DNA from 2 places in the Paenibacillus sp. JNUCC31 genome. Region 2 is predicted to be linked to the other one. Evidence: riboswitches for the same ligand, from Rfam matches in the RefSeq annotation. Region 2 holds a riboswitch; the other holds the start of a gene.
What was found. Region 2 has a riboswitch for glycine ahead of sdaAB (L-serine ammonia-lyase, iron-sulfur-dependent subunit beta). Riboswitches for the same ligand answer to the same signal wherever they lie in the genome.
Positions count from the first base shown of each region.

Region 1 (16,152 bases), 2.2 Mb from region 2:
CTCATGCGGGTGCTCCAGCAGGAACTCCACGATTTCACGCTGTCTCCTTGTAATATTGCTCATCAGGAGTCGGATTTGAGGCGCTCCACCAGTGCCTCATATTCAGGACTCTTCAGGAAGTTATCGATGGAAATATGCTCTGCATTTGGAGCCACCGTTTTGGCCCGCTCTGTCAATGTTTTCTGTGTGATGACAATGTCGGCATCTTGCGGAATTTCACTGATTGCCGTGTTGGTTACAGCGACATCCACACCGGCTGCCTTCATTTTCTTCCGCAGAATCGAAGCTCCCATGGCACTCGAACCCATACCTGCATCACAGGAGAATACAATTTTATTGATATCCGTTTTTACTGCCGAAGAAGCAATATCGGCTGCACGGTCAGCTTCCCGATTGTCTTTATCAACGGTGAGGTTACCCGTTTTGCCCTGGTTTTTCATATCCTTCATACGGTTAGAAGCACTATCCAGATCTTCGTCGTCCTTCTGTTTACCTGTTTTGAGCAGTACGGATGCCACAAGGAAGGAGATAATCGCAGCTACAGCTACCCCTGCCAGCATGCCAAGATATCCACCCTTAGGTGTTAACAACGAGTAGGCAATAATACTTCCCGGTGACGGTGCTGAAACCAAACCAGCTCCTGTCAGCATGAAGGTCAATGTACCTGCTACACCACCAGCCATCGCAGCCAGAATCAGTATCGGTCTCATCAGAATGTAAGGAAAATAAATCTCGTGAATCCCGCCAAAGAAATGGATAATTACAGCACCTGGAGCAGAAGATTTAGCTGACCCCCGACCAAAGAAGCAGTAGGCCAGCAAAATGCCGAGTCCAGGTCCTGGATTGGATTCAAGCATGAATAAAACGGATTGACCCAGTTCTCTTGCTTGATCTGTACCAATCGGTGTCAAAATCCCATGGTTGATGGCATTGTTCAGGAATAATACTTTTCCTGGCTCAATGATCAGATTGACCAGCGGGAGAAGACCGGCATTCATCAAGGTTTCTACCCCGGCCGATAACACCTTGCTAATTGCTTCAACGAAAGGACCGATGCCTTTAAGGGCCAGAAGGGCCAAAATCCCACCAATAATACCAGCGGAGAAGTTGTTAACCAGCATCTCAAATCCGGATTTGATTTTGCCCTCGACAGCCTTGTCAAATTTCTTAATGACCCAGGCTCCCAATGGTCCGGCAATCATGGCACCAAGAAACATCGGAATGTCACTGCCCACAATCACCCCGATGGTCATAATCGCACCGACTACACCACCACGTTGGCCGTGTACCATGGTACCGCCTGTGTAACCGATCAACAAAGGCAGCAAATATTTGATCATTGGATCAACCAGCAATGCAAAATCTGCGTTAGGGAACCATCCTTTTGGAATGAACAATGCCGTAATCAGACCCCAGGCGATAAATGCACCCATGTTCGGCATAACCATACCGCTCAGGAAACGTCCAAACTTCTGAACGCCGACCCGTATTCCTCCGCTTTTTTCGGATTTTGCGTCCACTGAACTCATATCGAAAACCTCCTCAACATATTAAACCTTCATTCTACTGAATTTTTGACAATGATGATGATCCAGACGAACAAGGTATAAATCTGAAATAAATCTTCATTTCACAAACATATCGTAAATGAAAACGGTATCTTCCACAACGAAATGAAAACCTACTTCCGTCATGAACGTTGATGACAAGATTTAAATTTGAAGGTTTGTCCGATTGATTTATCCTTTTAGCTGAAATGAATCTGTCATATTCCCTTTCATGTATCATTCCCACGAATAACCCCATTTTAATGACGTGTAAAATGTAAATATATGCCACGCCCATGCTGCGCGAATAACGGAAAAAAGGCGCAACTGCTCATCCTGTTTCAGATGAAGCAATTGCGCCTAAACTATGGTCAAATCATCAGTATCACTAACTGCACATATTTCAATGGATTACTCTTTTCACGTTAAACGGGCGTTCGTATCAAGCTCTAGCTTAGCTCTTCACCCTGGAATCGTAAAATAATGTAAAATAATATTATTCCGTGTGTTTACGATATGCGTCCGCATTCATCAATGTGGACAGTGCTGCTGTCAGATCGCCCTCAACACGGATCTCAATCATCCAGCCTTCCTCATATGGAGAGTTATTAACTAGCTCCGGGGAATCCTGCAATGCGTCATTCACAGCCACAATGGTTCCACTTACAGGAGAAAACAAATCCGAAACGGTTTTGACGGATTCAATCGTTCCAATGCTGTCTTCTGCCTTTACATCCGATTCAAGGTCAGGCAATTCAACAAACACAATGTCACCCAGCTGATGCTGCGCGAACTCGGTAATGCCAATACGTACGGTATCCTCCCCTACGGTCTGCACCCATTCGTGCTCTTCACTGTACAGGAAATCACTTTTCAATTCGCTCATCGATATCCGCCTCGCTTTTCATTAATGAGTGCATGCGCTTCTTTGACCTTAACCTTTTTCCCAGAACATAGCGTATGATATTTCCCAATCAAATGTCAAGATACCTTACAAATTATTTGATTTTCTTTCTTATATGCCTGTAACTCAAATGAACACTCCCTACATATAATGGTGAATATTAGAAAAGTAAGCGCACTCTTTAAAAATATACGAACATTATAATTTAAATTAATAATATCATTCGGATTTTTTCTCAATTTCTATGATATCGTTCTTGACATCAATAGTCGATTCAGGCTTTAATGAGAGTAGTAAATGTGTTTATTGGTCTATGCAATGCCCGCGGATGAATGTAAAGGGAGAGATTACCCTTGACACCCGAATCAGGGTGTACATGCGGTAACGCCGAAGGAGTAAACCACCGACAAGCGGAGGTGAATCTCTCAGGCAAAAGGACTTTTACGGGACGCAACTCTGGAGAGCATCTATTCGCCCTGTGTGGGCGTTACGATCACCCAAGGGGAAACCTGCTGCATCATGCGGCGGGGTAACTCTCAGGTACCAAGGACAGAGCCTAAGAATACAGCGTGCTTCTGGCATGCCTATTCTTTGGCCTGTCCTTTTCCTTTTTCCCAAAAAAAACGAAAACAGGTTATAGAGCGGCACTGCCTATAGCGTCTTCACCTTACTTTTATAATAAAAGTTGATGCCAGATTCATTGCTCCACGGTTATACACTCGGCCGGTTGACGGCCCATAACGAGGTGATTGGATGTCCGATTTGCTTAGAACCCCACTCTTTCCACTCTATCAGCAATATGAAGGCGTACGATGCATTGATTTTGGCGGCTGGGAGCTCCCGGTACAATTCAGCGGAATTCAGAAAGAACATGAAGCGGTGCGAGAACGTGCCGGACTGTTTGATGTATCCCACATGGGTGAATTCACTGTCCAAGGGGAACACGCGGAAGCTTTTCTACAGCACATGACCACCAATGATGTAACAACACTCGTTACCGGTCAAGCCCAATACACGTTAATGTGTTATCCGGATGGCGGCGTGGTCGATGATCTGCTGATCTATAAACTGAAAGACCAGCATTATATGCTAGTGGTTAACGCCTCCAACATCGACAAGGACTGGGCATGGCTGCAGCAGCACATGATGCCAGGCGTAACAATGACCAATGATTCAAATCAGACGGCGCTCCTTGCTCTGCAAGGTCCGCTAGCAGTGGACATTCTCGGGACGGTGACAGATACCGATGTGTCTTCGATAGAGCCCTTCCGTTTTGTGTTGAATGCGGAGGTATGTGGGGTTACATTGCTGTTATCCCGCACCGGATATACCGGTGAAGACGGCTTTGAGCTCTATGTTCCTGCCGAACAGGCCGCTGCGGTCTGGAATGGATTGATGCAGGCGGGAGAAGGTCATGGACTTGTCCCGGCAGGACTGGGTGCCCGGGATACGCTGCGCTTTGAAGCCAAGCTTCCCCTGTATGGGCAGGAATTGTCTGCAACCATTTCGCCGCTGGAGGCTGGTGTGGGCATGTTTGTGAAGCTGAATGCCGAACCTTTTATCGGACATGAAGCCTTATTGCGACAAAAAAATGACGGGCCTGTCCGCAAGCTGGTCGGTATCGAAGTACTGGAGCGCGGCATTCCCCGCCCCCATTATCCGATTTACGCCGAAGGCGCACAGATTGGTGAAGTGACTACAGGCACCCAATCGCCTACGCTGAAACGCAATCTGGGGCTGGCCTTGATTGACAGCAAATATGCTGCACTGGGTACCCCACTGGAGATTGAGATTCGCGGCAAGAAATTGAAAGCCGAGGTTGTGAAGACCCCTTTTCATAAACGGACACGTGCACCAAAGACACCTACTCAAGGAGCTGATCAAGCATGAGCAAGCACCGCTACATTCCCATGACTGAGCAGGATCAGAGTGCCATGTTGGCAACCATCGGTGTGGAAACGATGGAGGATCTGTTCCATGACATTCCACAGGAGATTCGCTATCAGGGCGAACTGCCTGTTTCCTCCAAACTCGATGAATATGCACTGACACGTCATATGTCGAAGCAGGCGGGAGCGAATGCCAACTTCGAGACACACGCCAGCTTCCTGGGCGCAGGCATTTACGATCACCACGTGCCCTCTGTCATTAATCATGTCATTTCCCGTTCCGAGTTCTACACTGCCTATACGCCCTATCAACCCGAGATCAGCCAAGGAGAATTGCAGGCGATTTTCGAGTTTCAATCTTACATCTGTGAGTTAACAGGCATGGCTGTAGCCAATGCCAGCATGTACGATGGTGCAACTGCATTTGCGGAAGCAGGCAATCTGGCCGCAGCGGCAACCCGCCGCAAACAGCTGATTGTATCGCGTACCGTGCACCCCGAATCCCGTCAGGTATTGCAAGCTTATGCACACGGCCTCAATTTGGAGATTGTTGAGATCGGGTACCAAAATGGTGTAACAGACTGGGATGCCCTGCAAGCTGCCGTGTCCGATGACACCGCAGCCGTTATGATTCAGAGCCCGAACTTCTTCGGCGCCGTGGAAAATGTAAAACAGGCCGCAGACCTGGCGCATGCGCACAAGGGTCTGCTCGTGGTCAGTGCCAACCCGCTGTCGCTGGGTCTGCTGGAAGCCCCAGGCAAGCTGGGTGCTGACATCGTCGTTGGCGACGCGCAGCCTCTTGGCATCGCCGCTTCACTCGGCGGTCCAACATGCGGATATTTTGCCGTATCCCAGGCTCATATGCGCCGGATTCCTGGCCGAATTGTAGGCCAGACCACGGACCGCAACGGCAAGCGTGGCTTTGTACTCACGCTGCAAGCACGGGAACAGCATATTCGCCGTGAAAAGGCGACGTCCAACATCTGTTCCAACCAGGCTTTACTCGCGCTGAGCGCCTCTGTCTATATGTCCATTATGGGTAAACAAGGCATGATCGACGTCGCTGATTTGAATTTGCAAAAGAGTCATTATGCCCTTAACACGCTTACCGCAATTCCAGGGGTTTCTCTTACGTTTACTGCACCTACCTTCAATGAGTTTGTTGTCCAACTGCCTGAAGGAACGAATGTGGATGCCCTGCAACTGAAATTGCTCGATGCAGGTTACATTGGCGGCTATGAGCTTGGACGCGATTATCCAGAGCTCGCCGGACATATGCTCATCGCCGTTACTGAACGACGCAGCAAGGAAGAGATCGACGAATTCGCACGTGTAATGGAGGGATCGCTGTGACTCAAGAAACGACAACAAAGACAACGACGACAACTTCAGCAACAGGCCACTCGGAAACAGTAACCTCAGTCTCCACTTCGGGCCAAACTGAAACAGTTACGAACATCTCTGCCCAAGCTGCCTCTCCAGCACCGGAGCAATCATTGATCTTTGAACTCAGCAGTCTGGGTCGGGTCGCGTATTCCTTGCCAGAATGTGACGTTCCCCGGCAAGCTGTCGATTCGCTGATTCCCCGGGAAATGCTGCGGTCGGAAGCAGCAGCGTTGCCTGAGGTTTTTGAAGTGGACGTCATTCGTCACTACACTGCCCTCTCCCGTCGCAACTTCGGGGTAGATAACGGATTCTATCCACTTGGCTCTTGTACGATGAAATATAATCCGAAGATTAATGAGGATGTCGCCCGTTATAACGGATTCGCGAAAATCCATCCATATCAGCACGAATCCAGCATTCAGGGTGCACTTGAACTACTCTACACGTTGCAAAATGACCTTGCAGGCTTGACGGGCATGGATGCTGTTACGCTGCAACCTGCTGCTGGTGCACATGGCGAATGGACCGGGCTCATGATGATCCGTGCCTACCATGAAGGTCGTGGTGAACAGCGCACCAAAGTCATCGTACCGGATTCTTCTCATGGCACCAACCCGGCAAGTGCAACCGTAGCAGGTTTCGAAACGGTAACGATACCATCCCGCGCAGACGGTCTGGTAGATCTGGAGGCACTTCGCGCAGCTGTTGGTTCGGATACCGCAGCGCTGATGCTGACCAACCCGAACACACTCGGACTTTTTGAAAAAGACATTCAGGAGATTGCCTCCATCGTGCACCAGGCTGGTGGCTTGCTGTACTACGATGGAGCCAACTCCAACGCCATTATGGGTATTACCCGTCCTGGCGATATGGGCTTCGACGTAGTGCATCTGAACTTGCATAAAACGATGAGTACTCCGCACGGCGGAGGTGGACCTGGGGCCGGCCCGGTGGGCGTGAAGAGCCGCTTGATTCCGTTTTTGCCAAAACCGATGGTCATCAAAACGGATGAGGGTATGTATGCATTCGATCGCGAAGGGGATCAATCCATTGGCAGGGTCAAAGCGTATTACGGCAATTTCGGTATTCTGGTGCGTGCCTATGCCTACATTCGTACCTATGGACCAGAAGGCTTGCGCCGGGTATCGGAATGTGCGGTGCTCAACGCCAACTACATGATGGCACGTCTTGCTCCTTACTACGAGATTCCGTATCCAGGCGTGTGCAAACATGAATTCGTGATGTCTGGCCGGGGATTAAAACAGTATGGTGTACGCACACTGGACGTCGCCAAACGTTTGCTTGATTTTGGATATCACCCGCCAACCGTGTACTTCCCGCTGAACGTTGAGGAGTGCATCATGATCGAGCCGACGGAAACCGAGAGCAAAGAAACACTTGATGGGTTCATCGATACGATGATTCGCATTGCCAAGGAAGCAGAAGAGACCCCTGAACTGGTACTCAATGCCCCTTATGGCACACCGGTTACCCGTCTGGATGAAACTACAGCAGCCCGTAAGCCTGTTCTGAACTGCGCTTGCAGTTAATCAAATCATTGTTCTCACGAAAGCTCTTGCTGATAATTCCAATCAGCAAGAGCTTTTCGAGTTGACTCCTCTTTACTAATGTCACGGTTCCTGCTCATCTTCATCCTATTAGTGCCTGTCTCATGTTCAGGCAAGCTATGCTCCGATGTATACCAGCGTCCAGGTCTGGAAGCCCGGACTTTCGGATGCCTGCGACGGATAGCCTGTGACGGATAGTACCAAGCCAGAAAATGTTCTAACGAACCCAGGATGTCTTATTTGACCTCCGCAGGCGACTCTTTCAATTCTTAGAAACATCAGACACGTTATTTCTCTAAATACCCTCACAAAAATGCTAATAATGGCTGTAGATTCCGACATAGCGTGTATCAGGTTCTTTAGATATCTGCAGGTACTTCAAATCCCGGAATAAGATGTCACAGATTCCTTTGCACTAAGCACCTATTACTGAAAGCTTCCCCCCAGTGCTAATCTCTTAGCTTTTATCCCTTAGCTTTCCTCTCTTAGTTCTTTGCACTTTCGCTTATGAAGTACGCATCACTCTCCTACTGAAGAACGCAACCTCGTATTTCAGAATATAGCGCATTTGTTTACTTTAACCACGTTCAGTCGCCCTTCAGTTCTCAGACCGAGGTTTAAAGACAGTTTGATTACACACTAGAGTCCGAATCACATTGTCCTGTTTATCACAAAAAAAGCCGATATCCACAATGAATCGCGGATACCGGCAAAACCGCTGCACGACTGCAGCACTTTATCGGAAAAAGAAACCCTTAAAATCGGGTGGAAACCCCATAAAATTACATTACGCTTGAATGCTTTGAACCAATTCAACAACTTGTTCAGCCGTTTGCATATCCAGAGCTTTGGCAGCCAGTTCCTGCATATCCGCACGGGACAGCTTGGTGATCTGACTGCGAGCTGGCAGAATGGAGGTTGCGCTCATGCTGAACTCATCCAATCCAAGACCAAGCAGCAATGGAATTGCTGTTGCGTCTCCAGCCATCTCTCCGCACATGCCAGCCCACTTCCCTTCACGATGCGCTGCATCGATTACCATCTTAACCAAACGCAAAATGGCAGGGTTGTAAGGTTGGTACAGATAGGAGACACGCTCATTCATACGGTCAGCAGCCATGGTGTATTGAATCAGATCGTTCGTTCCGATACTGAAGAAATCAACTTCTTTGGCGAATTGATCCGCAAGAACTGCAGTCGAAGGAATTTCGACCATGATGCCCAGTTGGATGCTGTCTGATACCGCAATACCTTCAGCTACCAGTTTTTCCTTCTCTTCGAGCAGGACTGCCTTCGCTTCACGGAATTCGCCCAGTGTTGCGATCATTGGGAACATGACACGCAGGTTACCATGTACGCTTGCACGCAACAAGGCACGCAATTGTGTACGGAAAATATCCTGACGGTCCAGGCACAGACGAATTGCACGGAAGCCGAGGAATGGATTCATTTCTTTTGGCAGATCCAGATATGGAAGCTCTTTGTCTCCACCGATGTCGAGTGTACGAACGACAACAGGTTTGCCCTCCATTTTTTCCAGTACCGCTTTGTAAGCATTGTACTGAATGTCTTCGGAAGGGAGCTTGTCTCTGCCCATGTACAGGAATTCGGTACGGTACAGACCTACTGCCTCGCCGCCATTCTCCAGAACACCAGTTACATCATTCGGTGTACCGATGTTGGCTGCAAGTTCAACATGAACGTTGTCCACTGTTACGGTTGGTTCGTCACGCAGTTTTCTCCACTCGGCACGTTGTGCATCATACTGCTCCTGTTTGGAACGATACTCCGCAATGACCTCATCCGTTGGATTAACCAAAACATGACCATCCAGACCGTCAACGATAATCATATCGCCTTGTTTGGCTTGAGCCAGAATGTCCTTGGTACCCACAACAGCCGGGATTTCAAGAGAACGAGCCATGATTGCCGAGTGAGAAGTACGTCCACCAATGTTGGTAGCAAAACCTTTAACATATTGACGGTTCAATTGAGCTGTGTCGGAAGGCGTCAGATCCTCAGCAAGCACGATCACTTCTTCACTGATCTCAGCCGGACTCATGAAGTCGATACCAAGCAAGTGATTCAGCACACGTTTGGTAACGTCACGCATGTCAGCCGCACGTTCCTGCAGGTATGCACTCTTCATGTTCTCGAACATGGAGATAAATTGCGATGCGGTCTCGTTCAATGCGAATTCTGCATTAACCTTCTCATCAGCAATTTTCGCTTTAACCGGATCAATAAGTTCCGGGTCATTCAGAATGAGCAAATGCGAAGCAAAAATTTCAGCTTTTTTCTCGCCAAGCTCTTGTAAAGTACGCTCTTTGATCGCCTCCAGCTCAGCCTGGGACTTGCCCAGCGCTGAGTCGAGTTTTGCGATCTCTGCGTCAACGTCGTTGATTTGGCGTTTTTCTACAGAGTAGTCGGGATGCTCCAAGATAAACGCCTTGGCGATAGCAATACCCGCCGAAGCCGCGATCCCGGAGACATTAAGCATTAATTTCGCCCAGCCCTTCGTTAACCATAACATCAGTCAGCGCTTGAAGAGCTTCCGCTTCGCCTTCACCTTCAACGATGATGTTGATGGTATCGCCTTGTTCCAGACCGAGGGAAAGTACGCCCAGGATGGATTTCAATGTTACTTTTTTGCCGTTAGCTTCTGCAAAGGATTCTGCACCTTTAAATTTGTTTGCTGTATTAACCAGGGCTGTCGCCGGACGTGCGTGGATACCATCTTCGTCTGTAATTCTGAATGTTTGTTGCATTACAATCATCTCACTTTCAGTAATTTAGTTTAGGCATTGCATATATTAACACTTGCTTGCCATAAGGATAACACTTCTTATTTTATCTCAATAATTGGCTGATCGCCAACTTTGAGCACACCACTCTTCTTGAGGGTGACAGTTGATCCTTCTGGCAGGTTGGTGAAGATGACTGGTGAAATGATCGAAGGAGCGTTAGCTTTGACATACTCCAGATCGACTTCCATGATCGGTTGACCTGCCGATACCAGATCACCTTCCTGTACAAGCACGTTAAAGCCTTGACCTTTCAGCTTCACCGTGTTGACACCTATATGAACAAGCACTTCCTTGCCACCGTCGGACATAATACCTACGGCATGTTTGCTTGGAAATACGTTAAACACTTTACCATACACCGGCGATGTAATGGTACCATCATGTGGCAGAACAGCGAAACCGTCACCTGTCATTTTTTCAGCAAAAACCGGGTCAGGCACGTTTGTGATATCCATCAATTCACCATTTACTGGCATGACGATATCTTCGGCAATAATGCGCTCACCTTCTGCTCCCTGTGCCTTCTCCTCTTCAGGAGTTGGTGTGACATCAGCGGCTGGTGTCGGTGCCGGGGTTCGTCCTGCAATGATATCCTGCATCTGCGATTTGATTGTATCTGAACGTGTACCGAAGATGGCCTGTACATTATTACCCACTTCCAGTACGCCAGATGCACCCAATTGTTTTAAACGATCTTTATTAACATTGGATTTCTCATTCACTTCAATCCGCAAACGAGTAATACATGCATCCAGATGTTTGATATTCTCCTGTCCACCGAAGGCGGCAAGGATATTGTGTGGCAGCTCATCCGTTGATCCTGAACTTCCACCGGAAGATGTCTCAGGTGTAGCCTCTTCACGTCCTGGTGTTTTGAGGTTGAATTTGCGAATGATGAACCTGAAACCGAAGTAATAGATCACCGCAAGAATCAAACCTACGATAATAACATCCCACCAAGGTGTGCGATTCGGAATGATCCCGAAGATCAGGAAGTCAATGAATCCACCGGAGAACGTCATCCCGATTTTGACGCCAAGAATTTGCATCGTCATGAAAGACAAACCTGCAAAGATACAGTGTACTGCAAACAATACGGGTGCCACAAACAGGAACGAGAATTCAAGAGGTTCTGTAATCCCTGTAAGGAACGATGTCAGCGCAGCTGAACCCATGATCCCTGCAACATATTTTTTATGCTCCGGTCTTGCTTCATGGTACATCGCAAGTGCAGCAGCTGGCAAACCGAACATCATGAACGGGAATTTACCAACTTGGAACGTTCCCGCTGTAAGGTTCACACCATCACGCAGTTGATTGAAGAAGATTTGCTGGTCCCCACGTATGACGTCCCCAGCCTTGTTCACATATTCTCCGAACTCAAACCAGAATGGAGAGTAGAAAATATGATGAAGACCGAACGGAATCAATGACCGTTCCACGACTCCGAAAATGAATGCCGACAATGTCGGACTTGTATCTACCATGAAGTGAGATACGGCATTCAATCCATTTTGAATCGGAGGCCAGATAATCACCAGAAGCAACCCGATTAAGAGGGAAACGACTGAAGTGATGATCGGCACAAAACGTTTACCTGCGAAGAAACCCAGGTAAGAAGGCAACTCGATTTTGAAAAACCGATTGTAACATAGCGCGGCGGCAATACCTATGATAATACCTCCGAACACGCCTGTACTCAATGTAGGGATGCCCAGAATACTGGCATAACCCGGTACTTCACCAATCATAGCCGGTGTAACGCCAACGGCAGTACCCAATGTGACGTTCATAACCAGATAACCGATGATTGCCGCAAGACCTGCTACGCCTTCGCCTCCGGCTAAGCCGACGGCTACACCGACGGCAAACAGCAATGCCAGATTATCAAATACGATCTGACCCGCGTTCATCATGATCGTGGCAATTGAATTCACCCAAGGAGTGTCAAGTGCCGTTGCATATTGCAGAAAGTCCGGATTCACAAGCATGTTACCAATTCCGAGCAACAAACCTGCGGCTGGCAGAATCGCCACCGGCAACATAAGTGCCTTACCTACTCTTTGCAATACACCAAAAAGCTTTTTAAACATCGCTTCGTATTCACCCTTTCGTCTAAGATTATATGTCGTGATGCAAGCAAGGGGAAAAACAAAAAAGGCATGAATTAATAAAGTGAACTGTGCCAACCTTCGGGTATAGCATACCCTGTATAAGGTAAGAACAATCACACTCTAATAACTCATGCCTGATCGAATCAGTAACACGTCGCTTATGTTTATTCAGTTGCTTGATTACGGAACCATTGTAGCACCACTTCAAATTCAGTGCAAGCCTTTACACAAAAATTCTTAAATTGGAATTCCACCTGTGGAAATATTTCACTTGTTGTCTTCTTCTTTCCTTTGATTCAGACGCTGCAAATGAATCGTCAGATACCCCACTTCGGCAGGATATACCGGAAGATTCAGTCTCTTCTCCATTACTTTCGTCAGTTTCCATGCAAGCGAGTACATTTCAGGGTATTCCAACTTCAACAGAGAATCCAATTTATGGAGTTCTTCGACTTTGTCTCCCCGACGTACACGCTCAAGGGCAAAACGAAGATGAGTCAACAAACGGGAGTAATCGAGAGATTCCGTTTCAAATGAATAGTCGAGTTGGTCAGAAACCAAATTCACCAAATCGGTGATCAATTGGGAATGTTCACGCACCTGAGTTATGTTCTGATTGGTCATTGCACTGTAAATATGGAGTGCGATAAAGCCAATCTCGTCTAATCCCAAGTCTACGCTCATTTTCTCCTTGATCAGTCGGACAGCGTACTCTCCCATCCGATATTCATCTGGATATATCTCACGGGTTTCATATAGAAAAGGATTCTGAATGACAATTCCCTGTTCCTTGCGTTTTAAAGCAAAAGAAATATGATCAGTCAAAGCAATATGAATATGCTCGTTGAGTGGAACGTCCGTACGCTCTGCAATATACGTAATGACTTCGTTAATAATCTCGATCAACGCCTCATCCACCTGTGGAAGAAGCTGTTTGTACTGCTCTTGCTCCTGCTGATTTCTCAAAATGAACATCTTTTCCACAGCCATCAGTGGAATAATGTCATTGGTTTTCCGGTTGAAGCCGATGCCTTTACCAATCACGACGACTTCCCCGTGGTCAGGATGCTGTGCAATAATTACATTATTATTTAGCGCTTTGTTTACATGCAGGCTACTCAATGTTTGCACCTCTTTTTTTCACACCATCATAGGCATGATTCACTCACACCCTAGTAAAAACGAAAAGACATCCGGAGCGGGCAAATCGCGCCGGACGTCTCGCTTAAAAAGTAACAAAAATTCGCCTTAAGGTCAATAGAGCACGAGTGCATGATGAGACCATCTCTTACTCGTCAACGCCAGCTCTTTCCACAATCTTATCGATTATGGACGGTGTGGTTACAGGCTCACTTTGCTGTATGGCAACAGGTGCTGATGTTTTGGGTTTGGTCAGTCCTTTGATTAATTGCTCCACATCAATACCGGAGACGCTCTTGAGCATCTCTGGAGCCGTAGCCATGAGTTCGGTTACGTAGTTGCTTACACGTGCTGCACCCTCACCTTTACCTGTATCCACAACAGTAAGTTTATCAATCGCCGAGATCGGCTCCGCAATTTTACCAGCAAGTTCAGGCAGCATTTTGACGATGATGTCGAGTATTGCAGCTTCGCCAAACTTCTGGAATGCTTCAGCCAGCTTCTCCTTCGCTTCCGCTTCTGCAAGTCCTCTCAGACGAATAACTTCTGCATCCGCTGTACCTTTGGCACGTTCCGCATCTGCCATGGCCTGACCCTCAAGTCGTTTTTGCTCAGCTGTTGCTTTGGCATGCGTTTCAATGGAGTACTGTACTGCCTCCGCCTCACGCATTCTTTTGGTTCTATCCGCTTCGGCAGCCTGCTCCACCGCATAACGATCGGCTTCTGCCTTTTTCTTCACTTCAGCATCATATTGCTTCTCACGTACGATAATTTCTTTCTCTTGCAGATCAATCTCACGTTCTTTACGAACAAGTTCAACCTTCATCTCTTCTTCCACAACGGTTTGTCTCGCACGTGCTTCGTGGATATGGTACGCCTGATCGGCTTCCGCTTTCGCCGTATCCTGATCCCGTTTAAACGTCGCTACTTTCAGTTCCTTCTCTTTGGCAGCTTCAGCGATATTCGTATCACGCAGCAACTCGGCTTTTTGCCCCTGTTCTTCCGCATTGGCCTTCTGAATACGTGCATCCCGCATCGCTTCCGCTTCCGCAATTTCAGCATCCCGCTTGACAGCTGCTATTCTCGGTTTACCGAGGGCATCCAGATAGCCTTGTTTATCACGAACATCTTTGATGGTAAAAGAGACAATTTGCAGCCCCATTTTTTTCAAATCTCTGGCAGCTACACCTTGAACCTCTTGCGCGAAGCGATCCCGGTTACGGTATACTTCTTCCACCGTCATCGTTCCGAGGATGGCCCGCAAATGCCCCTCCAGAACTTCCTGTGCTTCGCCTCTCAACGATTCAACAGGCTTACCAATAAATTGCTCGGCTGCAGTGGCCACGTCTTCTACAGAGCTTCCAACCTTGATAATGGCGACACCATCGGCAATGACCGGCACACCCTGTTCCGTATATACTTCTGGTGTAGAGACGTCCAGCTTATGGGACAACAGCGAGATAAACTCAGATTGCTGGAACACGGGCAAAATAAATGCACCGCCGCCACGAACAATTTTAATTTTGCGACCAGAGTCATCATCGGAAATGTTCTTGCTCCCCAAGAATGAACCCGTGACGATCATCGCTTCATCCGGTCCAACCGTTTTGTACCTCGCCCAGAAAGCCAAACCAAGAATCAGAATTACACCGACTACAATTGCAGGAATTAACAACACATCCCAATCTAAATTCATTCCACATCTCTCCCCTTATTCATTCATGAGTGCTTAAACTGCTTACTGTTAAACTTTCTTAAACATCTTTAAGTACATCTTCATCCCATTCCGATACACGCAGTACACCTTCGGTTACATCCACCACTACAACACGCGCTCCCGCCGCAATGGGACGATGTTCAAAGCTGGATGCGATATGAACCGTATTACCAGAAGCAATTTTGATCATGACTTCACCAAACCCTTTTTCCGGCACGGGAATGGTGATCTCACCAATTTTCCCAGACAGCTCTTTCATTGAAAATGCAATGGAGACATCACTGTTACGCATCGGCTTGATATAAGCAAAGAATACCAGCATGGCTGCAGCTATACCTATAAGCAGGGATAGTATCAGTGCCGACATGGCAGTCATAGAGCTGTAACGTGTCAGCATAATGCCAGCCCCGCCAAACGTTGTAATGGAACCGGCAAGCACAACGGGTTTGAAAAAATCAAGGCCAGGCAATTCAAAGGCCCCGTCCAGCAAACCGTCAATCAAGTCACCTAGCACAAGGCTGACGACCGCAAATATCGCACCTCCGATTAGACACCCCCAATAGATGGACTCCATATCCCGTTCCTCCTCTCTTCTGCCGCAATTCCATACTCACTGGGCATTCCTCATGTAAATAAATACGTAGCAAATGTCAAAATGTTTCAAAATGTTTCCTCTAATGTATTCTCAGCCCGATAATGGTTATTTTCCATACATTCTTCACTTATTGCTTCGTTTTTCTTTATCTTGTGCGATCATGCCACGCGTAAAAAAAACCGCAGGTTTCCCGGAAAGGAAACCTGCGGTTCAAAGACAGGATAAATCTCAATGTACTTGATGTTACAGCGAAGCTTTGTAGATGGATACGACATCTTCACGTTGCAGTTTTTTGAAGTTACCGAATGGGCCGAACAGCATCGCTTTGTCTGCCATGACGTCGATTTGGCTGTCATCGATATCGTAGTCAGCCAAACGGTTAGGTGCACCAATGGATGTCCAGAACCGGCTCAACGCTTCAATGCCTTCCTCTGCAATCTGTTTGTCCGATTTGCCTTCAGGGTTCACTTCAAACACATTGATCG
Region 1 covers NZ_CP062165.1:1,720,855-1,737,006, forward strand. The annotation lists gene JNUCC31_RS07285 (BglG family transcription antiterminator) at 1-63, opposite strand, end outside; gene JNUCC31_RS07290 (PTS mannitol transporter subunit IIBC) at 63-1,529, opposite strand; gene gcvH (glycine cleavage system protein GcvH) at 2,044-2,433, opposite strand; glycine riboswitch at 2,780-2,902, shown strand; glycine riboswitch at 2,906-3,006, shown strand; gene gcvT (glycine cleavage system aminomethyltransferase GcvT) at 3,205-4,341, shown strand; gene gcvPA (aminomethyl-transferring glycine dehydrogenase subunit GcvPA) at 4,338-5,693, shown strand; gene gcvPB (aminomethyl-transferring glycine dehydrogenase subunit GcvPB) at 5,798-7,276, shown strand; gene ptsP (phosphoenolpyruvate--protein phosphotransferase) at 8,082-9,794, opposite strand; gene JNUCC31_RS07320 (HPr family phosphocarrier protein) at 9,787-10,062, opposite strand; gene ptsG (glucose-specific PTS transporter subunit IIBC) at 10,140-12,194, opposite strand; gene glcT (glucose PTS transporter transcription antiterminator GlcT) at 12,483-13,337, opposite strand; gene floT (flotillin lipid rafts scaffold protein FloT) at 13,504-15,051, opposite strand; gene JNUCC31_RS07340 (NfeD family membrane protein) at 15,110-15,646, opposite strand; gene JNUCC31_RS07345 (iron-containing alcohol dehydrogenase) at 15,911-16,152, opposite strand, start outside.
Region 1: it holds a riboswitch for glycine, as region 2 does, so the genes downstream of both, gcvT (glycine cleavage system aminomethyltransferase GcvT) here and sdaAB (L-serine ammonia-lyase, iron-sulfur-dependent subunit beta) in region 2, are expected to answer to the same signal.

Region 2 (16,152 bases):
TCAACATTTATATACCAGTATTCTGGAACGAGAAAAAATGTCCAGTACAAATATCGGTAATTTAGTTGCTATGCCCCATCCATTTGATTGTGGAGATAACAAAAAATTACGAGTGCTGGTCGCAATCAATAAGCAAAAAATACTGTGGGGCAATCAGATGGCCCAGATTATTTTCCTGTTTATTCCGCCGAAAAATCAAAAGGTGAATAACACCAAATTCTTCGAAGAAATTTACGATGTGTTCAAGCAGACCAATATGACAGAAAAACTACTCCATATCACCAATTACGATGAATTTTTGGAAGTTTGGTCTTCCAAATAAACCTAGGAGGAATTCAAATGTTAATCAATATGAAAGATTTACTTAAAGTAGCGTATGAAAATAAGTTTGCAGTCGGATCATTTAATGTAGCTAATAGCGAGTTCGTCAAAGTGGTCATTACAGCCGCAGAGGAGCAGAATTCGCCTGCAATCATGCAGATTCACCCGAATGAAATCGATCTAGTCACTGATGGCTTTATAGCTTATGTGCGAGAAGCGGCATCTAAGTCTAAAGTCCCGTTTGTTATTCATCTGGATCATGGAGCGACGATCAAAGATATTACGCGTTCGATTCGTAATGGTTATACGTCAGTCATGATGGATGCATCTCATTTACCTTTTGAGGAAAATATTGCGGCAACCAAAGAAGCGGTTGAACTGGCTCATCTGGTCGATGTATCTGTAGAAGGTGAACTAGGTACGATCGGGAGTAATGAAGGCAGTTCAGAAGGTGGAGCCGACGAGATTTTGTATACGAATCCAGACGAAGCGGCGATTTTTGTAGAACAAACAGGTATCGATACACTTGCTGTTGCCGTAGGCACTTCACATGGTATTTATCCTCAATCCAAAGATCATTCGATCAAAATCGATCGGTTGAAACAAATTCATGAAAAGGTAAAAATTCCGTTAGTGCTACATGGTGGATCAGATAATCCTGATGAAGAGATTAGAGAAGCAGTGAAGCATGGGATAGCGAAGATCAATTTATCAACCGATATGAAGCGAGCATTCTACAACCAATTAAGAGCGACACTCGATGCGAATCCAAATGCATATGAACCGGATCAACTGATGCCCGAGGCGACCAAAGCGGCAACAGAACTGGTGAAGAAGAAAATGGATCTGTTCGGTTCTACAGGTAAAGCATCCCTTTATAAACTGGGAGAAATTTAAGAGGAGAGATCCATCATGAAGATTTCTAATGTCTTAAAACCAGAAAATATCATATTAGATGTCACCGCTACGACCAAAGCCGAATTAATAGATGAATTGTCGCAAAAGTTAAACGATAACGGCTATTTAAGCGACATCGAGCAATTTAAAAAGGATATCTGGGCACGTGAAGAACAGGTTCCTACAGAAGTGGGGTTCGGAATAGCCATTCCGCATGCCAAGTCTACTGGAGTACAGTCCCCTGCGATTATTATGGGCAGATCATTACGCGGTATTGAATATAGTATCGAATCATGTAATTTATTTTTTATGATTGCAGTCGATCAAAACTCTTCATCAGAGCATTTGCAGACATTATCCAAAATTTCGACCTTTTTGATGGATGAGCTATTTAGAGCGAAGCTTATCCTTGCTCGAGATCAAGAAGAGGTTGTCCGCTTATTTGAACATGCAGAAGAGCAAGATGCGCAGGCGCTTCATCGTCCTAAAAAGTATGCTGGCAAAAAAGTGGTTGGAGTTACAGGCTGTCCTACAGGAATCGCTCATACGTTTATGGCAGCGGAAGCATTGAAAAATGCGGCCGAGGGACTCGGTGTACACATTAAAGTGCAAACCAATGGATCAACAGGTGTTGGAAATCCATTGACTCCTGAAGATATTGCTGAAGCTGATGGTATTATTGTAGCAGCAGATGTCAAAGTAGATATGGATGTTTTTGGAGATCGTCCAGTGATCAAAACATCTGTCAAAAATGGAGTTCATCATGCACAAGAGTTAATTGAAGATGCGATTGCTGGAAAAGGTGTCGTTTTGAATCAAGGCAACAGTAATCTTAAAGAAGCAAAAGAAAAAACACGCTTAAAGCAGCCTAAAATATACAGCCATATTATGAATGGTGTATCATTTATGATTCCTTTTGTAGTCGCAGGTGGTATATTGATTGCGCTTTCGTTTATGTTTGGTATTCATGCGGCTGATCCAACTAGCCCGGACTATAATGCTTTCGCCGCTTTTTTAAGTACAGCAGGGGGTAGTGCTGCTTTTGCATTGATGGTTCCTGTATTAGCAGGGTATATTGCGTATAGTATTGCTGACCGTCCAGGTTTAGCACCTGGTATGATTGGTGGGATGCTGGCAACTATTGGAGGTTCAGGATTTTTGGGAGGTATGCTAGCTGGATTTATCGCCGGTTATACGATCCTAGCTCTGAAAAAATTAGTCAAAGGCATCCCCGACTCACTGCAAAGCCTGTCGCCTGTGCTGATCTTGCCATTAGTAGGTTCATTTATAACCGCCTTGATTATGTACTTTGTCATCAACAGTCCGATGGCTTGGATCAATGAGTCGTTACAAGGTTGGCTAAATGGCTTAACAGGATCGAATGCTATTTTATTAGGAGCACTTCTGGCAGGAATGATGGCATCTGATATGGGAGGGCCGATTAACAAAACAGCGTCTGCATTTGGACTGGCGATGTTTGCCAACCAGATCTTTGAACCTTCTGCTGCTCTGATGGTTGGAGGCATGGTTCCACCACTGGGCATTGCATTAGCCACAACATTATTCAAAAATAAATTCTCAACTGAAGAACGTAATGCAGGCAAAGCAGCCTATATTATGGGCGCCTCGTTTATCACAGAAGCTGCGATTCCGTTTGCCGCTAATGATCCATTGCGGGTTATTCCATCCAATATTGTAGGTGCAGCGATTGGTGGAGGAATGTGCATGGCTCTAGGTATTTCATTACAAGCTCCTCACGGTGGGATCTTTGTTATTCCCATTGCGGCAAGTAATCCATTACTGTATATTGTCTGTATTTTAGTAGGTTCCATCGTTACAGCTTGTATGATTGGATTGTTAAAGAAACCTATATATCAACCACAGAGTAATACAAGCGAGCCATCAGAAAAGAAAGCCGTAACCACTATGAAATCTGCATAACTTCTCTAACCAGCTGGTGCCATGCACTGGCTGTGAGGCAGTTTTTTGTTTGTTCTATATATCAGATTGATTCAATATCTACATTAAGTATTTGCACAAAGCCAGCCTTTTATAGGGCTGGCCTTTTTTTGCTTTCTTCCAGGCTGAGGACTGAAATGCCTGGATGCTACCAAACAACAACGAAGTAGTGGAGGAGACGGAATCGATTCTGAAGAAGCGAAGCGTTCGCCTTTGTTTCTGAATTTTACCATTTGGAATATTAGATCAAAAAAAATTTGGAAACAACAGCGATCGGAAGAACGATCCGGAACCGGAACGGTCGCTCGAAAGTTGATTTAACCCAAATATTTCAATCCGCAGCCCACATTTTTAACATTGCGTTTACAAAACAATGATTTTGAGATGACATAACAAAACTACAATGAGTAAAGAGTTGATGGTGATCAAACAAATTCACAAAACGCCATCACTAATTTGGGGGAGGAAAACAAAACATGTTTAAAAAGTTGCCGTTTATTTTGATGACCTTAACGTTCGTACTGGTGCTCGCAGCATGCGGATCGAAAAATGACGCAGGTACTGATGGTGCCGCAAGCAATGGTGCAGGCGAAACCGCTACTGAACTCAGCGGGAACATCCTGGCTGTTGGTTCAACAGCACTGCAACCTCTGGTAGAGCAAGCTGGACAAAAATTTATGGCAGTTGATGAATATAAGAACGTAACGGTACAAGTTCAAGGCGGCGGTAGTGGTACGGGTCTGACACAAGTATCCGACGGACAAGCTACAATCGGTAACTCTGACGTATTTGCAGAAGAGAAAATCGACGATGCAGCAAAAGTGAGCGAACTGAAAGATCACCAAGTGGCTGTAGTAGCAATCGCTCCTGTAAGCAACAAAGATGCAGGTGTACAAGACTTGACGAAGCAACAACTGATCGACATTTTCTCCGGTAAAATTACGAACTGGAAAGATGTTGGCGGTAAGGATCAAGCGATCGTTATCGTAAACCGTCCTAGCAGCTCCGGTACTCGTGCAACATTTGAGAACTTTGCACTGGGCACAAAAGTAGAAGATATCCAAGGTTCGATTCAGGAAGATTCCTCCGGTACAGTTAAGAAGCTGGTAGCTGAAACTCCGGGAGCTATTGGTTATCTGGCTCTGTCCTACCTGGATGACAGCCTGCAAGTGTTGAAATACGAAGGTGTAGAAGCGACGGTTGAGAACGTAGAAGCAGGAACTTATCCAGTATGGGCTTACGAGCACATGTACACCAAGGGTGACCCTGACGCAGCAACAAAAGCATTCCTCGATTACATCCTGAGTGATGAAATTCAGCAAAAAGACGTGACTGAGCTTGGTTACATCCCGGTATCCGGCATGAAAGTAAAACGTGATGCAGCAGGCACTGTGACGAAATAATCTTTGAACTTGCGCATACAGCGAGAGAGGCGGACCCAGGTCCTGCCTCTTTGCGCGGTTTGCTCTGGATTTATCCCATATTTTGCATGAATTCTACTATAGAAGGATGGTTGTTATGGAACAGACCGAAGGGGGAACGGTAATGAACAACAAGTTGAAATCGCGCCGGCCCTTGAGAGAAAAGCATTACTGGGAAGAGTGGACGGGACGAATCTATACGTCGATTTGTGTCGTTTTCCTGATCGTTGTCATGTTTTCCATCGTTTATTTTGTAGCGTCCAAAGGGTTGTCGACCTTTTTCCAGGATGGCGTAAGTTTGAGTGAGTTTTTATCCGGTAAAACGTGGAATCCGGCGGGCGAACCCGCTGCCTATGGGGCGTTACCGTTCATTACAGGTTCATTCATAACAACATTTCTCGCAGCACTGATTGCAAGTCCGCTTAGCCTGTGTGCTGCGCTCTTTATGACGGAGATCGTACCAGGTAAAGGTAAAAAAATATTGCAGCCTGCGATTGAGCTTTTGTCAGGTATACCTTCCGTTGTGTACGGTTTTATCGGACTAAGTGTGATCGTGCCTTTGCTGCGCAGTATCTTTGGTGGAGCCGGCGTCGGGATTGCAGCCGGATGTCTGGTTCTGTCTGTTATGATTCTGCCTACCGTAACCAGTATTATGGCGGATGCATTGTCTGCCTTGCCTAAAGGTCTTCGTGAATCTTCCTACGCCTTGGGTGCGACTCGCTGGCAAACGATCTATCGGGTCATTATTCCGACCGTTCTGCCTGCCTTGCTGACAGGGATTGTACTGGGTATGGCTCGCGCATTTGGTGAAGCCCTTGCTGTACAGATGGTCATCGGGAATGCACCGCATGTACCGACATCCTTACTCGAATCGGCATCAACGTTAACAAGTGTAATTACCCTGAGTATGGGTAACACCACGATGGGTTCTGTTCATAACAATGCACTGTGGAGTATGGCGCTTGTCCTGCTGGTGATGACCTTTGTCTTCGTCATTCTGGTTCGCCTGCTTGAAAGGAGGAACCGGGTATGAAAATGAAGGCTAAAACGGTAGATAAAATTGCAACTTCGGTTATCGTTGTGCTGGCCCTGTTCATTGTTGTTCTTCTGCTCGGCTTGCTCGGCTTCATTCTGATACGGGGGATTGGTCAGATTAACTGGCACTTCCTGACCAGTGCACCACAGTTGCTCAAGGGCGGCGGCGGGATCGGCCCGCAGCTGTTTAACTCGATCTTCCTGCTTGTTCTGACCTTGATTATTACTATTCCGCTTGGATGGGGTGGCGGTATTTATATGGCTGAGTACGCTAAGCCGGGCCGGATTACAAGCTTTATTCGTCTGGTGGTCGAAGTGTTATCTTCCTTCCCGTCCATCGTTATTGGTTTGTTCGGACTTTTGCTGATCGTTAATACATTTGGTCTGGGCTTCTCCCTGTTATCGGGTGCCATGGCTCTTGCCATATTTAACCTTCCACTGATGGTGCGTACAACGGAGCAAGCGTTCCGAGCCGTACCGAAAGAGCAGAAGGAAGCGGGTCTTGCACTTGGATTGTCCAAATGGAAGATTATCACTTCCATTCTGTTGCCTGTGGCTTTGCCCAGCTTAATTACAGGTACGATTCTGGCATCGGGCCGGATCTTCGGTGAGGCAGCAGCCCTGATGTTCACGGCGGGTATGAGTAGTCCTCCGCTCGACTTCACGGATTGGAATCCAACGAGCCCAAGATCACCAATCAATCCACTGCGTCCGGCAGAGACACTGGCCGTGCACATCTGGAAAGTGAACAGTGAAGGCATTGGCCCGGATTCCAAAGAGATAGCAGCTGGCGCTTCAGCCGTGCTTGTACTTCTCGTCCTGGCGTTCAATCTGAGTGCACGCTGGATCGGTCGGGTGGTTTACCGCCGCATGACAGCTTCGAAATAAGGAGGAACCAACATGGCCATACCTTTCGGTACGGAACAGTTAAGCATATATTATGGGCATTTCCAGGCAGTGAAGCAGATTAGCCTGACGTTTCCCGAAGCGAGTGTGACGGCGCTCATCGGGCCTTCCGGCTGTGGGAAATCCACATTCCTGCGGTCGCTCAACCGGATGAACGACGAGATTGCCGGTTCCCGCACGGAGGGACATATCTGGATGGATGGCAATGATCTGAATGAACCCGGCACAGATGTAATCAAGCTGCGCCAGAAGATTGGCATGGTGTGGCAGAAGCCTAACCCTTTCCACAAGTCCATCTACAACAATATCGCGTTTGGCCCCCGCTACCGCGGTATCAAGAGTAAGAAGGCACTGGATGAGATTGTGGAAAAAAGCTTGCGCCGCGCTGCGCTCTGGGATGAGGTCAAGGACAGACTGAATGAGTCAGCCCTGGCCCTCTCGGGCGGACAGCAGCAGCGGCTCTGCATCGCCCGCGCATTGTCAGTTGAGCCGCAAATTTTGCTGCTCGACGAACCGGCATCTGCGCTTGACCCGGTATCCACGGGCAAGGTTGAGGAACTGATCTCGGAGCTCAAGAAAGAGCTGCGGATCGTGATTGTTACCCATAACATGCAGCAGGCGGCACGCATCTCGGATTATACGGCCTATTTTTACCTGGGAAACATGATTGAGCATGGGGATACGGAGCATATTTTTACCAACCCGGACAACCGTCTGACGCAGGAATATATTATGGGACGTTTCGGTTAACTGTTATATTGGGATAGAGTATGAGATAGATTTATAGAGATAGAAGGAAGCGTAACTCCCGGGCGAGATCGTTTGGGGGTTATGCTTTTTTGTATGATCCTTCATATGGAATAGTTTTCCATAATAAAAACAATCATGCTACGATATTCGCACGTACCACTCTAATTTGATACAAAGAAGGCGATGAATACCCGAACCGTTCTGTGGATCGTAACATAAATAGTACTAACCACAGATATGGCTCATCGAAAATAAAACAATCATAATGTATGCGCTTTCGGGATGAAACGCATTAACACATTCATGTGATGAAAGTTTACAATTTGTTGATTTTTCCTGTGTGTAAAATGGAAAAAAGTAAAGATTAACAAAGAAATCGTTAAGTTTGTTGACACTGATCTTCCGGTCGATTAATCTTAATGAGAAAGTAGTCAAAACTTCAATTATCGTTCTGGTACAAGATCAGAATGGTTCCATACAAGCGAATGATAGCGAGCGGGAGAGACCTGGGCAGGCTGAGTTATGGCTGGCATTCAGGCACCGAAGGAGCAAGCTGCTGCGCACCCGGCGCAGCAGTTAATCTCTCAGGTAAATGTACCATCGTTGGACGCAACTCTGGAGAGTGCGCGAACTGCGCCACCCAAGGGGTATATGATCAAGCGGCAAGGGTTTGCAAGGTGCGTCACCTGTGAAATACAGGGAAGGCATCTAACGTGCTTCTTATCATGAAACTCTCAGGTATCGAGGACAGAGAGAGGGCTCATAGCCTTCTTCTGTCCTTTTTTGATGTCATCATTCAGTAATAAAGGAACATTATGGGCGTAGGTCTGGATGAAAATGACGATTATAAATGGAGGGTTTGCGATGCGTTTTAAAGACGTTTTTTCAATTATTGGCCCGTCGATGACAGGGCCATCAAGTTCACATACGGCTGGAGCGGCACGATTGGGACGAATTGCCCGTCAGTGGCTGGGATGCACGCCAGAACGGGCCCGGCTTACTCTGTACGGCTCGTTTGCCGATACGTATCAGGGGCACGGCACGGATCTCGCGTTGATCGGTGGTCTGCTTGATTATGTCACCGACGATCCGCGTATCCCGGATGCAGAGCAATATGCTGAGGAAGCGGGCATGGAGGTTGAGTTTTTCACAAGCGGTCTGCCAGCTCCCCATCCGAATACGGTCAAGATTGAATTGTGGCATGGGGAGCGCAAATGTTCTTTAATCGGTGCATCCATTGGTGGTGGCAGTGTATCGGTTCATGCCTTGAATGATTTCCGGGTACAGATCAGCGGAGAGTTTCCGACGCTTGTTCTGCGTCATTCAGACAAAGCTGGGGTTCTCGCTTCGGTAACGTCCACAATCAGCTCGTCAGGTGTGAACATCGGGTATATGCAAGTTGATCGGAAAGCCAGGGATGGTGAAGCCTTGACTGCGATGGAGATGGATGGTGTGCCAAATCCCGAGATGTTGAATCGTCTGCGATCGCTGGACCATGTACTTGAAATTCGCGTCATCGATTTGAAGAGAGGAGTGGAGCCGGATGCGGTTTAAACATCTACATGAACTGAATACCATCTGTACAGCGGAGTCCAAAACCATTGCCGAACTGATGATCGAAGAGCAGGTTCAGGAAACCAATACTCCAAGAGCGGGTGTTGTGCAGCAGATGTCGGATTACTATCAGGTGATGAAGGAAGCTGTACACAAAGGACTGACAGAAGATACGACATCACGAAGCGGCTTGACTGGCGGAGACGGCAAAAAAATGGCCGAGTACATTCGCCAAGGTGAGACTTGCTCTGGAGATGCTTCTGCATTAGCTATGGCGTATGCCCTGTGTGTATCTGAAGTGAATGCCTCCATGGGCCGGATCGTAGCGACACCGACAGCGGGCTCCTGCGGCATTATTCCAGGTGTGTTTATCAGTTCCCAGGAGCGGTTTGGCTGGAGTGACGAGCATTTGGTAAACGGTCTGTTCTGTGCTGGTGCGATTGGATATGTTATTGCCAACAACTCGTTTATTTCCGGTGCGGAAGGCGGCTGTCAGGCGGAAGTAGGTTCAGCAATCGGCATGGCTGCGGGTGCCATGGTTGAACTACGAGGAGGTACACCAGAGCAGGTTGTCCATGCGGTAGGTCTCGCGTTAAAAAATACACTGGGCCTCATCTGCGATCCGGTTGCGGGCCTCGTGGAGATCCCGTGCATCGTCCGTAACGGACTCGGTGCGGTAACCGCGCTGGCTGCGGCCGATATGGCACTAGCCGGGGTGCGCAGTGCCATTCCGTCAGACGAAGTTATAGATGTCATGCTTGAAGTGGGCAGTGCGATGCCAAGCAGGCACCGTGAAACGGCTCAAGGCGGGCTCGCTCAAACGCCAACAGGACGGAAAATGATGGAAAAGCTGGCCAAACCGAAGGCGAAGCGTGCAGAACCTGAGTCTGAGTCTGAGTCTCCTGGTGAAAATGAACCAGAAGCTAAGGCATAATCTCCTTAAACGCGTCAGAATGAGTTTCGCAACAAAAATCCTGATGTTAAACTGTGACTGTTCCAATGATCGATCCTTAACGCCAAATAAGCGCTCAACAGATCCGTTACAGGTCTCTGTAGCGCTTATTTATCGTATTACACGGGATTCGAACTTAGCACAGCGTATCCATATGCGGGCAGCTCGACCGCCAGAATACCCTCTTCCTTCGCTGTACGATAATTCTCTCCAAATAATTCCTTCCATTCCCTGTTACCCGCTTCCAGCTCGACGATAGCCGTTTCTTCCGAGCGATTGAACAAGATCAGAATGCGTTCCTCGTCACTTTGCCGTTCCAGGACCAGCTGGCTTCCTTCGGCACGGGCCTGCAGGAATCGAACGCGGCCTTCTGCGCGCAGGGCAGGATGAGCATGGCGAAGTGCAATGAGCTGCTGATAAAAGGTGAACAACTCGCGGTCCTGCTTCGCTTCGTCCCACTCCATGCATTTCCGGCATCCCGGATCAGCGCCGCCATCCAGCCCAATCTCGTCCCCGTAATAGATACACGGTGTGCCCAGGTAAGTGAACTGGAACAGCGCTGCCAACTTCATCTTGCGCTGGTCACCTTCACATAGCGTGAGCAGCCTCGGTGTATCGTGGCTGTCCAGCAGGTTGAAGGCCACTTCGCTCGCCTGCAGCGGATAACGTGACAATTGTCGGCCGATAGAGTCCGCGAACGTCTCGGCATTCATTTTATTTCTCACAAAGAAACCATTCACGGCATCGGTAAACGGATAGTTCATGGAGGCATCGAACTGGTCACCTTGCAGCCAGGCTGAGGATTCATTCCATATCTCCCCGAGAATGTACGCATCCGGATTTGCAGCTTTCACCACTCGGCGGAAGTCACGCCAGAATGCATCATCCACCTCATCCGCGACATCCAGTCGCCAGCCGTCCATACCCACTTCCTTAATCCAATACTCGGCAACCTTGAGCAGATAGTCCTTCACCTCGGGATTTTCCGTGTTCAGCTTCGGCATGTGAGGCTCAAATCCAAAGGTCTCATAGGTAGGGATGCCATCCTTCACATCCAGCGGAAATTCATGCACATGGAACCAATCCTTGTACTTGGACTTCTCCCCGTTCTCCTGCACGTCCACAAATGGCGCAAACGTCTTCCCTGAATGATTGAATACCGCGTCCAGGAGCACCCGGATGCCACGTTCATGACACAGCTTGACCAGTCGTTTGACCGTGTCTGCATCACCGAAATGCTGACCTACCCGCAGATAATCCTCGGTATCATACTTATGGTTGGTAGTTGCTGCGAAGATGGGGGTAAAATATATAGCGTTAATGCCCAGCTCGCTAAGATAGTCCAAATGATCCATCACACCCTGGAGGTCACCGCCGAAGAAATTAAACGGTGTAGGTTCGCCGCCCCAAGGTTCGACATTCTCCGGATTAAGTTCAGGATTGCCATTGGCAAACCGCTCGGGGAAGATCTGATAGAAAACAGCATCTTTCACCCAAGCAGGTGGTGTAAAAACAGCACCCGGATGAATATACGGGAACTGAAACATTTGCCCGGGATCGTCAGGTTCATGTTCCTGAAAATCCGTTTCGGACATCCAGATCTGCTCGTCTCCACTTTTTAGCAAAAAAGAGTACTTCAGGCGATGATATGGTGGCTTTATTTCACCCTCGTAATAATCAAACATGGAGTCAGATGCGAACTTGGCTAAAGGAATCAGTTCTTTGGTATTGTCCCATGCGTATTTGTCACCCGTCATGGCGTAGACTTCGGTGAGATCATTCTTTTTGGCGCGCAGACGCAGACGAACGGTATCCTTGTCGTAGGCGTACGCCCAGTTTCGCTTGGGTTGATGATAGATGGCTTCCAGCAGCATGTTGAAATTCCTCCCGTATATACCCTTTGTATGTACTTCATGGACCTCATGACATGATATTTCTGAATCTGGAGATTAAGGTATAATACAAATAAAAGTAACGGAGTCCCCGTTGTACGGTGCATCGCTTCGTTCATACATACAGCTTACTCCATTATGTTTAGATATATAATTAACCCAAAGGGTGCAGAAAGGAAACGAATTTACGCATGAAAACAAAATTGTTATACATTGAAGACGATACGGAAATTGCGACATGGGTCAGAGCTGACCTGGAGGAACGTGGTTATGAGGTCATATGGCTCGGAAGTGGAGAGGGCGCGGGTGAAGCCGCCGGAGGCTGTTCGCTGATTATTCTGGATGTCATGCTGCCGGGGCTGGATGGATTTACAGTCGGGCAGCGGCTCAAAAAGGAACATCCTTCTGTGCCCATCGTCATGCTCTCGGCCAGAACGTCCATTGACGACAAGCTGCATGGGCTCGATTTTGCCGATGATTATGTAACCAAGCCGTTTCATCCTGATGAACTCGCTGCCCGAATTGAAGTGCAACTGCGGAAGGCGGGAACGGATGTCTCGTCCGAAACCGTCGTAAAGCTGGATCATCTGTCCATCTATGAGAAGGACCATCGGATCGTCAATGAGGAAACCGGGGAAGAGATTATTTTATCAGGCAAACAATTTCATATCTTCGCCTATCTGCTCAGGCATATGGGCATGATTCGCACAAAAGAACAGATCTACGAGGCTGTTTGGAATGAGCCTTATCTCGACGGGGACAAGACACTAATGGTACATATTCGACATTTGCGCGAGAAGCTGGAGCTTGATCCGGCGAACCCTGCCATCATTCAAACGATCCGCGGTGTAGGGTACCGCGTGAAGAAGCCATGAGGTGGAGATCCGGAGAACGAGAGAGGATGAAGGGAGAAGGGCGTAAGGACCGAATTCCGGCAGGGAAACGTAAGCTGCGCTTTGGAAGGTCCCTGATGTCCCGTTATATGTTGCTGATCCTGGCGGCGGTTTTATTTGTTCCGGTTGTTCTTCCGCTCACATCCATCATTTACGTTGTGGTGGTGAACAATACCAATATAGAGAATACAGCCCCCTATGGGGACTCTACGAAAATCAGCAACTTGTGGTCCAGGGAGTCCAAGGAACTACATGGGGCTACACCGGAAGAGATTCATAAACGATTGGAACAGCTACACGGTAAATATCCAAAATCGTCAATGTATTATGTGAACAAGAAGGGCGAAACGGCATATATACTCGGAGGGGAAGACGTTAACGTAACGGAGTCAACGCAGGCCGGAATAACGGTAACCACGTTGAAGTGGGCACGGAATGACAAGAATGCGGCAGTGACCCGAATTCCTGACTTATGGGATGCAAACTCTGCCCTCGAATTTATGAAGGAAGCCTCCTATCGTGATCCACTTACGGTGGTTTCATTTGTGGGAGGCGACAACGAGGACAAGGGTCAGGGCTTTATGGTAATTGAGGTACCCCGGTATCTGTTGGAAAAATCGCAGAATAATTGGCCCATGGAACTCTTGTATTTGGGCGTCTTGATGATGATCATCCTCCTGTTGTTCATCGTCATGTCGATCCTGTTCTTTGCGCGAATTCGCAAGCGACTCATTCGGCTGCAGACGGCAATGATGACTCCGGGCAAAGAAGGCATTCCGCTTCCTGTGGACATTCTCAGATCCGACGAGATCGGACAGTTGGAAGAATCATTCAATGCAATGGTGTATCAGTTGACAGACAGCCGTCACCGGGAACGGGAGGAAGAACAGTTGCGCAAACGTCTGGTTGCGGGACTGTCGCATGATCTGCGTACGCCGCTGACTGTAATTCGTGGACACATGCATTCACTTCACAAAGAGCCGCTAAGCGCAACTGCGGACAATTCATTGCGCCGGATGGAAGCCAAAATGGATGACTTGAGCGGACTCATTGATAACATGTTGTCTTATAACCTGCTCGCCAGTGGGAAATATACTCTGAAGCTGGAACAGAAGGACATCCTGCGAATTGTCAGGGAGGCCGCAGCGGCTTGGTACCCCGTTTGGGAGAAAGAACAATATGAGATTGATATTGATCTGCCGGAAGAACCATTAATCTGGCAGGTCGATGAGCAGGGCATGCGCCGTGTTCTCGATAACCTGTTTCAGAATGTGATTCGTCATGCAGCCTGCGGAAAATATATCGGCATATCGACAAGTGTGGTTCAAGGAAGAGTTGCTCTTGTTATTCAAGATCGGGGACCTGGACTCCAGGAGGATTCCGATACCAAAGGAACAGGCCTGGGCTTATCCATTGTGGATCTGTTGATTCGAGAAATGGGACTGCGCAAGCGGCTGGATAGCTCACCGGAAGGGGTCCGTATCTATATCTATTTTTAAACTAAACTTAAACTTGGAAAGAACTCCGTTTTAACCTTGGAAGGTTACGATGTTATCCGAGGTGATTAACAGTGAGTAATAACATTATTCAAACCGCTAATTTATGGAAAACTTATCGGGATCGTGCGGCGGTCCGTGAGCTTGACTTGCATATTAAAAAGGGAGATATTTACGGCTTCCTGGGTCCCAACGGTGCCGGAAAGACAACAACGATTCGCATGCTTCTTGGCTTAATCAAGCCAACCAAAGGAGTCATCCGTATATTCGACAAAGATATCCGCAAAGATCGCATGGATATTCTGCGGCGTGTAGGTTCCTTGGTTGAATATCCATCGTATTACGGACACCTGAACGCGGTGGAGAACCTGGAAGCCCTGCGCCGGATTATCAATGTACCCAAATCGAGGATTGACGAAGTGCTCTCCATTGTCGATCTGACCCGCGACGCGAAACGCTCGGTGAAAGGATACTCTCTTGGCATGAAGCAGCGTCTGGGTATTGCCAGTGCATTGTTGGGCGAACCGGAATTGCTTATCTTGGACGAGCCCACGAATGGACTCGATCCTGCGGGAATTCAGGAGATTCGGGAACTAATCAAACGCATGCCACTGGAACATGGCATCACGGTCCTCGTTTCCAGCCATTTGCTGAGTGAAGTGGAGCAGATGGCAAGCCGTGTCGGCATTATTCGTGAGGGCAAGATGGTGCTTCAGGATACCATCGCGAATCTGCATAGCCAGACAGGCAGCTCCATTCGACTAACCGTATCCGAGCCGGAAGAGGCGATGAAGCTTGCAAGGGAGCAAGGGCAGTTCGGCGAGCGGCAAGGAGCAGCCCTGACGTTCCCTTATATGGATAATAGTGCAATCGCCTTGCTGGTACGCCGACTGGTCGAGCAGGATCACGCGGTCTATCGCGTGGAAGAGCATCGTCAATCACTGGAAGACCTGTTCATGCGGGTCATCGGTGAGGGGGCGAACGTATGACAGGCCGAGCATTATCGTCCGATTGGCTCAAAATCCGCGGCAAAGGTATCTGGTTCCTCGTGTTTCTGGCGCCCATTGGGCTGACAGCGATGCAGGCGTTGAACTTCGGATTACGTCTGGATTATCTGAAACAGCAGTATGGGGATAATCTGTGGGGCGGCTTATTGAACAATGTGGTTGTGTTTGTACCCCTCGCTTTGATGTTGGGGGCGACTATTCTTAGTTCAATGATTGCCAATGTTGAACATGAGCAGGGATCATGGAAACAGCTTCTGGCATTACCCATTCCGAGAACTGCCGTGTATCTGGCAAAATTCATGCTGGCTTGCATCTTGCTTATCGTCTCCTCTTTATTGTTAACGGTGGGGGTGGTAGGTCTGGGGCTCGTGCTCGGATTCGATGCCAGTGAGATACCATGGACGGATACCATCAGACTGGGGCTGCTGCCTTTGGCCGGGGCGCTTCCTGTATTGTCATTGGAGCTATGGCTCACGATGGTCACCAAAAATCAGGCACTTCCCGTAACCCTGGGCATTATTCTCGCCGTGATGGGGATGTTCTCGCTCAGTATCTCACCGTACTTCCCGCTTGCTTGGGCACAAATGGCCTGGAATGGACCCCATTCATGGATGTATGCAGGTATGGGTATAGGTATGGGCTTGCTGATCATGTTGCTGGGTATGATTCACTTCAGCCGGAAGGATGTGGCCTGAATGAGCTTTGCCACAACCTATTTCCGGATTTTGTCCGCTGAGCGGCTGAAAATGGGCAAGTCTCCCGTGTGGCTTCTGATCCTGCTGAGTCCCTTAATTGCGCTGCTTATTGGGCTGTTATCCACCCCCTCCGGGAATTGGCGTGTATTGATGACAACAATGGTCTTCCTGCATGGTTTATTGTTGTTGCCGATTCTGACTGGTGTATTTACTTCCTTTGTCTGCCGCTTCGAACATGCAGGAGGAGGCTGGAAACAGATGCTGGTCTTGCCGCTCACCCGTACAGGCGTATATGCCGGCAAACTGACAATCGTGCTGCTTCTTCTGGCGGGGACGCAACTATTGTTGCTGGGTTCCATTTTGCTTGCTGGTCA
Region 2 covers NZ_CP062165.1:3,925,100-3,941,251, forward strand. The annotation lists gene JNUCC31_RS17055 (BglG family transcription antiterminator) at 1-322, shown strand, start outside; gene JNUCC31_RS17060 (ketose-bisphosphate aldolase) at 340-1,218, shown strand; gene JNUCC31_RS17065 (PTS fructose transporter subunit IIABC) at 1,234-3,159, shown strand; gene JNUCC31_RS17070 (phosphate ABC transporter substrate-binding protein) at 3,654-4,580, shown strand; gene pstC (phosphate ABC transporter permease subunit PstC) at 4,723-5,631, shown strand; gene pstA (phosphate ABC transporter permease PstA) at 5,634-6,521, shown strand; gene pstB (phosphate ABC transporter ATP-binding protein PstB) at 6,534-7,289, shown strand; glycine riboswitch at 7,776-7,898, shown strand; glycine riboswitch at 7,903-8,042, shown strand; gene sdaAB (L-serine ammonia-lyase, iron-sulfur-dependent subunit beta) at 8,154-8,843, shown strand; gene sdaAA (L-serine ammonia-lyase, iron-sulfur-dependent, subunit alpha) at 8,833-9,777, shown strand; gene JNUCC31_RS17100 (alpha-glycosidase) at 9,915-11,669, opposite strand; gene JNUCC31_RS17105 (response regulator transcription factor) at 11,879-12,562, shown strand; gene JNUCC31_RS17110 (HAMP domain-containing sensor histidine kinase) at 12,589-14,079, shown strand; gene JNUCC31_RS17115 (ABC transporter ATP-binding protein) at 14,151-15,065, shown strand; gene JNUCC31_RS17120 (ABC transporter permease) at 15,062-15,778, shown strand; gene JNUCC31_RS17125 (ABC transporter permease) at 15,779-16,152, shown strand, end outside.